2 regions of the Kitasatospora atroaurantiaca genome follow, and region 2 is predicted to be linked to the other one. Evidence: riboswitches for the same ligand, from Rfam matches in the RefSeq annotation. Region 2 holds a riboswitch; the other holds the start of a gene.
The links. Region 2 has a riboswitch for glycine ahead of gcvP (aminomethyl-transferring glycine dehydrogenase). Riboswitches for the same ligand answer to the same signal wherever they lie in the genome.
Positions count from the first base shown of each region.

Region 1: another riboswitch for glycine. It lies ahead of gcvT (glycine cleavage system aminomethyltransferase GcvT); the one in region 2 lies ahead of gcvP (aminomethyl-transferring glycine dehydrogenase).

Region 1 is NZ_VIVR01000001.1:5,099,728-5,103,540, reverse strand. It holds gene FB465_RS23270 (enhanced serine sensitivity protein SseB C-terminal domain-containing protein) at 292-1,140, opposite strand; gene FB465_RS23265 (enhanced serine sensitivity protein SseB C-terminal domain-containing protein) at 1,258-2,046, opposite strand; glycine riboswitch at 2,178-2,280, shown strand; gene gcvT (glycine cleavage system aminomethyltransferase GcvT) at 2,430-3,548, shown strand; gene gcvH (glycine cleavage system protein GcvH) at 3,635-3,813, shown strand, end outside.
Region 2 is NZ_VIVR01000001.1:1,013,077-1,016,889, reverse strand. It holds gene FB465_RS04650 (MFS transporter) at 1-405, opposite strand, end outside; gene FB465_RS04645 (PRC and DUF2382 domain-containing protein) at 593-1,630, opposite strand; glycine riboswitch at 1,855-1,960, shown strand; glycine riboswitch at 1,962-2,093, shown strand; gene gcvP (aminomethyl-transferring glycine dehydrogenase) at 2,184-3,813, shown strand, end outside.

The DNA.
Region 1 (3,813 bases), 4.1 Mb from region 2:
TGCGCATGCGCGGGATCCACAGGTCAGGACGCGCGTTGCCTTCGTGGGGCGGTCCCGCGCACTGCACTGCGCAGACTCTCCGTCATTCGGACAGGCTTACGCCAGACCTGCCAACCGAAGGATGCCCAACTGTGATCTGTCTGCATGCACAGGCGATCTTCCCGCATAACGCTCTTCACACAGCTGTTACACAGCTGTCAAGACGTGTGCCTACGGAACCTCAGATCGGCGCAAAAGCATGACCGATCGACCCATGGTGGGTGGACGAAGGAGCGGTGTCCGGGACGAGCGTCAGCGGCCCTGGTAGCCGGGCCAGGGCTGCTGGGGCCAGCCCGGGGCGGGCGGACCCTGGGGCGGGCCCTGAGGGGCGCCGCCGTAGCCGTAGCCGGGGTACGGCGCGGGGGGAGGCGGGGCCAGCTGCGCGTCGCGGTCGAAGAACGGCCGGGCGTGCGCCCGCATCCACATGGCGACCGGGTCGTACTCGTCGGCCAGCACGACGGTGGAGACCGCCAGGCCCTCGGGGGCGTGCGCGACCGCCCGCTGCACCAGGGCCCTCGCCGCCTCGACGGCGGGCGGGGAGGTGTCGTACAGCTCCAGGCCGATCGCCAGGTACGGCTCGCCGAGTGCCGGGCGCACCCAGGCCCGGCGCAGCGCTCGGACGGGGCGGACCTCGGCGGCCTGCTGCTCCAGCAGGCCGTAGAACTGCGGTGCCTGGACCTGGGGTTCACCCAGCTGGAGCGGGCCGGCCGGCAGCCGGTCGAGCCCGGCCGCGACCCGGCGCAGGTCGGCCCAGGGGATGCCGACGCCACCGCCGGGGACGTGCGGATTCAGCCAGAGGCCCCAGCGGGTGCGGTACAGCGCGTTCGCGATCTCCGGGCCGGAGATCACCTCGTGCGCGCGGGCCCAGCCGCTCGCGGCGAGCTGCTCGGGGGAGGTGACGGCGGGGGCGTAGCCGTGGCCGCTGATGTCCATGTTCCCGTACTGGGCGTCCGGGCTGCCGGGGGTGCCGTGCCAGAGCAGCATCCAGACCTGGCCCTCGGCCAGGGCGCGCAGCAGGTTCTCGTACGCCTCGTACCCCTCCGGCGCGACCTCGCCGAGGGCGCGCTCGATCGCGCCGCCGCCTGCCGCTCCGGAGCTCATGGGCCCTCTTCCGTCGTCTTCCGATGTCGCCGCACGGGTGTCGTTGCACGGTCTGTCGGGGAGCACCTTATTGGGCCGGGCCGACAGCCGTCATACCACCGTCCCCCTACCGGCCGGTCACCCCCGGGCGTAGAACGGCTGCACCCGGGTGAGCAGCCACTCCACGACCGGGTCCGCGACCAGGTCGAGCAGCACCAGATGGACGCCCCAGGGCAGCGGGGCGGTTCCCAGGGCGCGGCCGAGCGCCTCGTTGGCCTGGCCGGGATCGGTGGGCATGGCGGGGTCGAACTGGACGCCGACGAACAGCGCCGGGGCCTCCCCCTCCACACTCGCCAGCGCCCGGCGGGCCGTCAGGACGCCCGGCAGCGCGGCGAGTTCGGAGGCGGCTGCGGCAAGGAAGGCGTACGGCTCCTCGTGCGGCTCGAGCTCCCGCAGGGCGACCCGCGCGCCGTCCGGCTGCTGCTGCCAGCGCTCGCCCTGCGGACCGCGCCGCAGCTCGCCGACCCCCTCCGGCGGCACCGGGATGCCCACCGGGGCCTCCGGGTTGACGGCGATGCCGACGCCGAGCGGCAGCCCGCGGGCGAACTCCCAGACCGGGGCGATCGCGAAGGCCATCCCCGGGGCGTGCTGCAGGAACTGGTCCTGCGAGGAGAAGACCGGCACGTACGGGGTGCCCGCGAGCTCGATGGTGGGCAGGTCGAGCGCCTGGCCCTGCGGGTCGGCACCAGCCGGCAGCGGGATCCAGACCTGACTGCGTGCCAGCACCTCGATCACCCTGGGCGTCGCACCCGGGTCCCCGAGGGCGGCGGTGAGCACCTGCTCCAGCTCGTTGGCGGGCCAGCTGCCGCCGGGTGGAGCCGCGCCCGGCTCGGCCCATGCCTGTGTCTCGCCCGCCGGGTAGCCCATCGGCCTCTGTACCGCCCCTCGTCTGATCGCGCTGCGAAAAGCCTAGCGTCCGGCGCCAGGGCGCGGCCCCTCTCCCGCGGAGCGCTCGGGGCATGCCATGATGAGCGCGCCCAAACTTCATATCGGCCGTTCGAACCCGCGCGGGAGAGTCCGGAGTGCCCCTGGGGGTACAGCCGGCGCCGAAGGAGCAAGTCCTCCCCGGAATCTCTCAGGCACCCCTACCGCATGGGCGAGGCACATCTGGAAAGTGGACACGGCCGCGCCGTGCGCCCACCCACGGTGCAAGCCGCCATTCTTAGTGGCGGTGAAGCTCTCAGGTTGTGACGACAGACGGGGAGACTCCACCCCCGCATGCCCGTAAGCAGCCAAGGAGTCCCGCCACCATGTCCCCTCGCCTCACCGCACTCGACTCGCTGCACCGCGCCCTCGGCGCGACGATGACCGACTTCGCCGGCTGGGACATGCCGCTGCGCTACGGCAGCGAGCGCGAGGAGCACGTCGCGGTCCGCACCAAGGCCGGTCTGTTCGACCTGTCCCACATGGGCGAGATCACCGTGACCGGCCCGCAGGCCGGCGAGCTGCTCGACCACGCGCTGGTCGGCTTCATCTCGGCGCTGGGCGTGCTGCGCGCCCGCTACACCATGATCTGCCGCGAGGACGGCGGCATCCTGGACGACCTGATCGTCTACCGCACCGCCGAGAACGAGTACATGGTCGTCGCCAACGCCTCCAACGCCCAGGTGGTGCTGGACGCGCTGACCGAGCGTGCGGCCGGCTTCGACGCCGTCGTCCGCGACGACCGGGACGCGTACGCGCTGCTCGCCGTCCAGGGCCCCGAGGCCAACGGCATCCTCGCTTCCGTCACCGACGCCGACCTGCCCGGCCTCAAGTACTACGCGCTGCTGCCCGCCACCGTGGCCGGCAAGGACGTCTGGCTCGCCCGGACGGGCTACACCGGCGAGGACGGCTTCGAGATCTTCTGCGCCCCGGCCGACGCCGAGCACCTGTGGCAGGCGCTGACCGAGGCCGGCTCCGCCCAGGGCCTGGTCCCCTGCGGCCTGTCCTGCCGGGACACCCTGCGCCTGGAGGCGGGCATGCCGCTGTACGGGCACGAGCTGAACACCGACCTCACCCCGTTCGACGCCGGTCTCGGCCGGGTCGTCCGCTTCGACAAGACCACCAACGGCGGCGCCTTCGTCGGCCGCAAGGCCCTTGAGGAGGCCGCCGCACAGGCCGAGACCAACCCGCCGCGCAAGCTGGTCGGCCTGGTCTCCGAGGGCAAGCGCGTCCCGCGAGCCGAGTACGCCGTCGTCAGCACGGACGGCACGCCGATCGGGCGGATCACCTCCGGCGCCCCCTCCCCCACCCTGGGCAAGCCGATCGCCATCGCGTACGTGGACGCGGCGTTCGCCGAGCCCGGTACGGCCGTGGCCGTCGACGTGCGCGGCAAGCACGAGCCGGTCGAGGTCGTCGCGCTGCCGTTCTACAAGCGCGCCCGCTGAGCTCGCTGAGCCGTAGTACCCCCCATGTCCGGTCCGCTCAGCGGACGGCTTCGCCCTACCCTCTTGCGATCCTGGAGAATGACGCCATGAGCAACCCCACGCACCTGCAGTACACCAAGGAGCACGAGTGGCTGACCGCCGCTGCCGACGGTGTGTCGACGGTCGGCATCACCGCTCACGCGGCCGACGCGCTCGGTGACATCGTGTACGTGCAGCTCCCCGAGGTCGGGGAGACCGTCACCGCAGGTGAGACCTGTGGCGAGCT
Region 2 (3,813 bases):
GGGGAGCTCGTCACGCACGATGCTGATCGCCAGCGGCAGCACGCCACCGCCGGCGCCCTGCAGGACGCGGGCGACGACCAGCCAGGTGAAGGAGTGGGTCCCGACCGCGAGCGCGGAGCCGGCCACCAGGCCGGCCAGCGAGACCAGCAGCATCGGCTTGCGGCCGCGCAGGTCGCCGAAGCGGCCGAGCAGCGGGGTCAGCACGGCGGCGGAGAGGAGGTTGGCCGTCATCAGCCAGGTGATGTTGGAGCCGGAGACGTTCAGCTCCTTGGCCAGCGACGGCAGGATCGGCACGACCGCGGTCTGCACCACGCTGAACGCCAGCATCGCCAGTACCAGGGCGGGGAGCACACGTGCGCTGCTCGGCTTCGCGGCCGTGGCGGTGGGCTGTGGTGCCTCACTCACGGTTCTTCCTCCAGTTCAGGCCACCCGAGCGATGTGCTTCAGATGGGCGAAAGTAAACGAACTGAAGTAACCATGCAGCCAGATACTTCACTATGTCAAATATCGACTGGTGAAGCTTAGGCGACGCAACGGCCCCGGCCCGCCGAGGAGCGGGCCGGGGCCGTTGGACTCACCGGGGTCGTTGGACTCAGGAGGGGCGAAGCGGCTCCGGCCGAGGCGAGTCCGGCATTGGGGCCTGCGCCGCGGCGGGGGCCGGGGCGTCGGCGGCCGGCTCGGCACCGGCGCTGTCGTCGATCTCGACGTGCTCGCGGCGCAGCTCCTCGCGCACCACGTGGTCGTCGGTGTAGCGCTCGACGACCAGTCGCACCCGCTCGATCGGCACCAGGTACTTGCGCACCATCGGCCGCTCCTCCCGCAGCGTGACCTCCTCGACCGCCTCGGCGATCTCCTCCTGGGTCAGCGCGTCCCGCTCGCCCTCGGTGACCGGCACCCGCTCCACCCGGACCCGCTCCCGCACCACCGGCACATGGCGCTCGACCGTCTCGCTGGTCACGTACTTGCGGAGCCGGGCCGTGTACGTCACCTGCCACTCGGTGGTGATGTCGAGCCGCTCCTCGCGGCAGGTGACCTCCAGCGGCCCGTTCGGGGTGCTGGTCATCGGCGCGTCCGATGCCGGGACGGGCTGCGCGACGGTCGGGGTCATGGACCGTACGTTGGTCTCGGAGGTCTCGGGGATGGACTTCTCGACCGTTGGGGACGGCTTCTCGTGATCGGTGAGCGGTGCGGTGAACGGCATCGTTGCGGCCTCGGTCTTCGGGGGTGCGGGGGCGGGGGCGGCGGGGACTGCGCCGAAGTCGAGGTCGGCGCCCTTCGGTGCGACGGAGCCGTTGGTGGCCGAGGCGGGGGGAGTGCCGCCGGCGTCCAGCCCGTAGTAGCGGTAGAGCTGGAGCTCCTGGGCCGGGGACAGGTGCTGGCCCACGCCGAAGTCGGGAGACTCCTTGATCAGGGACTTGTCGTACGGGACCTTGAGCTCCTCGCCCGAGAACTCGCTGGTGGTCAGCGGGACGAACGCGTCCCGGCCGAAGATCCCGGTGCGGACCGCGGCCCACTCGGGCTCGCCGGTCGCGTCGTCGAGATACACCTCGTCGACCGTGCCGATCTTGTCACCGTTCCGGTCGACCGCCTTGTGCCCGATCAGGTCTCGCGGATCGATATCGGTCTGCACGCTTTCCTCCAGTCCAACTGCTCCTGTGGAATCTCCGTCAGGGGGCGGTTGGAGGAGCTGCCCATCCGCCACTTCACACGAAAAGGCATCAATCGGGCACCTGCGACCCGAGCGCGGCCGTCCGGGATACCACTGGGCCGTCCGGGGTACTTCGCACCCGTACCGACGGCCCCGCCCTGACCGGTGATCTGCGGGGATTCCGCTGGTACCCTGGGCGCGACCGCCGAGCCCGCGCGGGAGAGTCCCCGACCCCGTGAAACAGCGAGGCAGGGGCGCCGAAGGAGCAACTCCTCCCCGGAATCTCTCAGGCATCCGTACCGCGTGGGATAGGTCACTCTGGAAAGCAGGGCAGGACCGCCGGCGCAGGAGCCGGTGGCCACCACCCTCACCGACGGTGCAAGTCGACGGGATGCCAACGGGCGCCGGTACGACGAAGCTCTCAGGTACAGATGACAGAGGGGGAGGCTTACGGGTTCGTGCGTTGAAGGCCTCCCACGGCGGCCGTCCGGCGTGCGTACCCCCGCCGGTCCGTGACCAGGAGGCCTCGACCCCCATGAACGCCCAGCCGATCACCGGTCGCACCCACAGCGACGCGACGCTCACCGAGCTCGAGCAGGCCAGCCCCTTCGAGACCCGCCACATCGGCCCCGACGCGGCCGCACAGGACAAGATGCTCGCCCACGTGGGCTACGGCTCGCTGGACGAGCTGTCCGACGCCGCCGTGCCCGAGGCGATCCGCAGCCTCACCGCGCTCGGCCTCCCCGCGGGCCGCAGCGAGGCCCAGGTGCTCGCCGAACTCCGCGAGCTGGCCTCCCGCAACCAGGTCCTCCAGCCGATGATCGGCCTGGGCTACTACGGCACCTTCACCCCGCCGGTGATCCTGCGCAACGTGCTCGAGAACCCCGCCTGGTACACCGCCTACACCCCGTACCAGCCGGAGATCTCGCAGGGCCGCCTGGAGGCGCTGCTCAACTTCCAGACCCTGGTCTCCGACCTCACCGGCCTGGCCACCTCCGGCTCCTCGCTGCTCGACGAGGGCACGGCGGCCGCCGAGGCGATGGCGCTGGCCCGCCGTGTCACCAAGGTCAAGGGCGGCGTCTTCCTGGTCGACGCCGACACGCTGCCGCAGACCATCGCGGTGATCCAGACCCGCGCCGAGCCGACCGGTGTCGAGGTGGTCGTCGCCGACCTCTCCGCCGGCATCCCGGCCGAGATCGCCGAGCGCGGCGTCTTCGGTGCGCTGCTCCAGTACCCGGGTGCCTCGGGCGTCGTGCGGGACCTCAAGCCCGTCATCGAGCAGGCCCACGGCCTGGGCGCGGTCGTCGCCGTCGCCGCCGACCTGCTGGCCCTCACCCTGCTGAAGTCGCCGGGCGAGCTGGGCGCCGACATCGCCTGCGGCACCTCGCAGCGCTTCGGCGTGCCGATGGGCTTCGGCGGCCCGCACGCCGGCTACCTGGCCGTCCGCGCCGAGTACGCCCGCAACCTGCCCGGCCGCCTGGTCGGCGTCTCCGTCGACGCCGACGGCAACCGCGCCTACCGCCTGGCCCTGCAGACCCGCGAGCAGCACATCCGCCGCGAGAAGGCCACCTCCAACATCTGCACCGCCCAGGTGCTGCTCGCCGTGATGGCCTCGATGTACGCGGTCTACCACGGCCCCGACGGCCTGGCCGACATCGCCCGCCGCACCCACCGCTACGCCGCCGCGCTGGCAGAGGGCCTGCGCGCCGGTGGCGTCGAGCTGGTGCACGGCGAGTTCTTCGACACCGTCACCGCCCGCGTCCCCGGCCGCGCCGCCTCCGTGGTCGCGGCCGCCCGTGACAACGGCGTCAACCTCTTCCAGGACGGCGAGGACCTGGTCTCGATCTCCTGCGACGAGACCACCACCCGCGACCACCTGGCCGCCGTCTGGGCCGCCTTCGGCGTGCGCGGTGCCTCGGTGGACGAGACCGCCGACGCGCTGCCGGCCGCCCTGCTGCGCGAGGACGAGTACCTCACCCACCCGGTCTTCCACAGCCACCGCTCCGAGACCGCCATGCTGCGCTACCTGCGCCGCCTCTCGGACCGCGACTACGCGCTGGACCGCGGCATGATCCCGCTGGGCTCCTGCACCATGAAGCTCAACGCGACCACCGAGATGGAGCCGGTGACCTGGCCCGAGTTCGGCCAGCTGCACCCCTTCACCC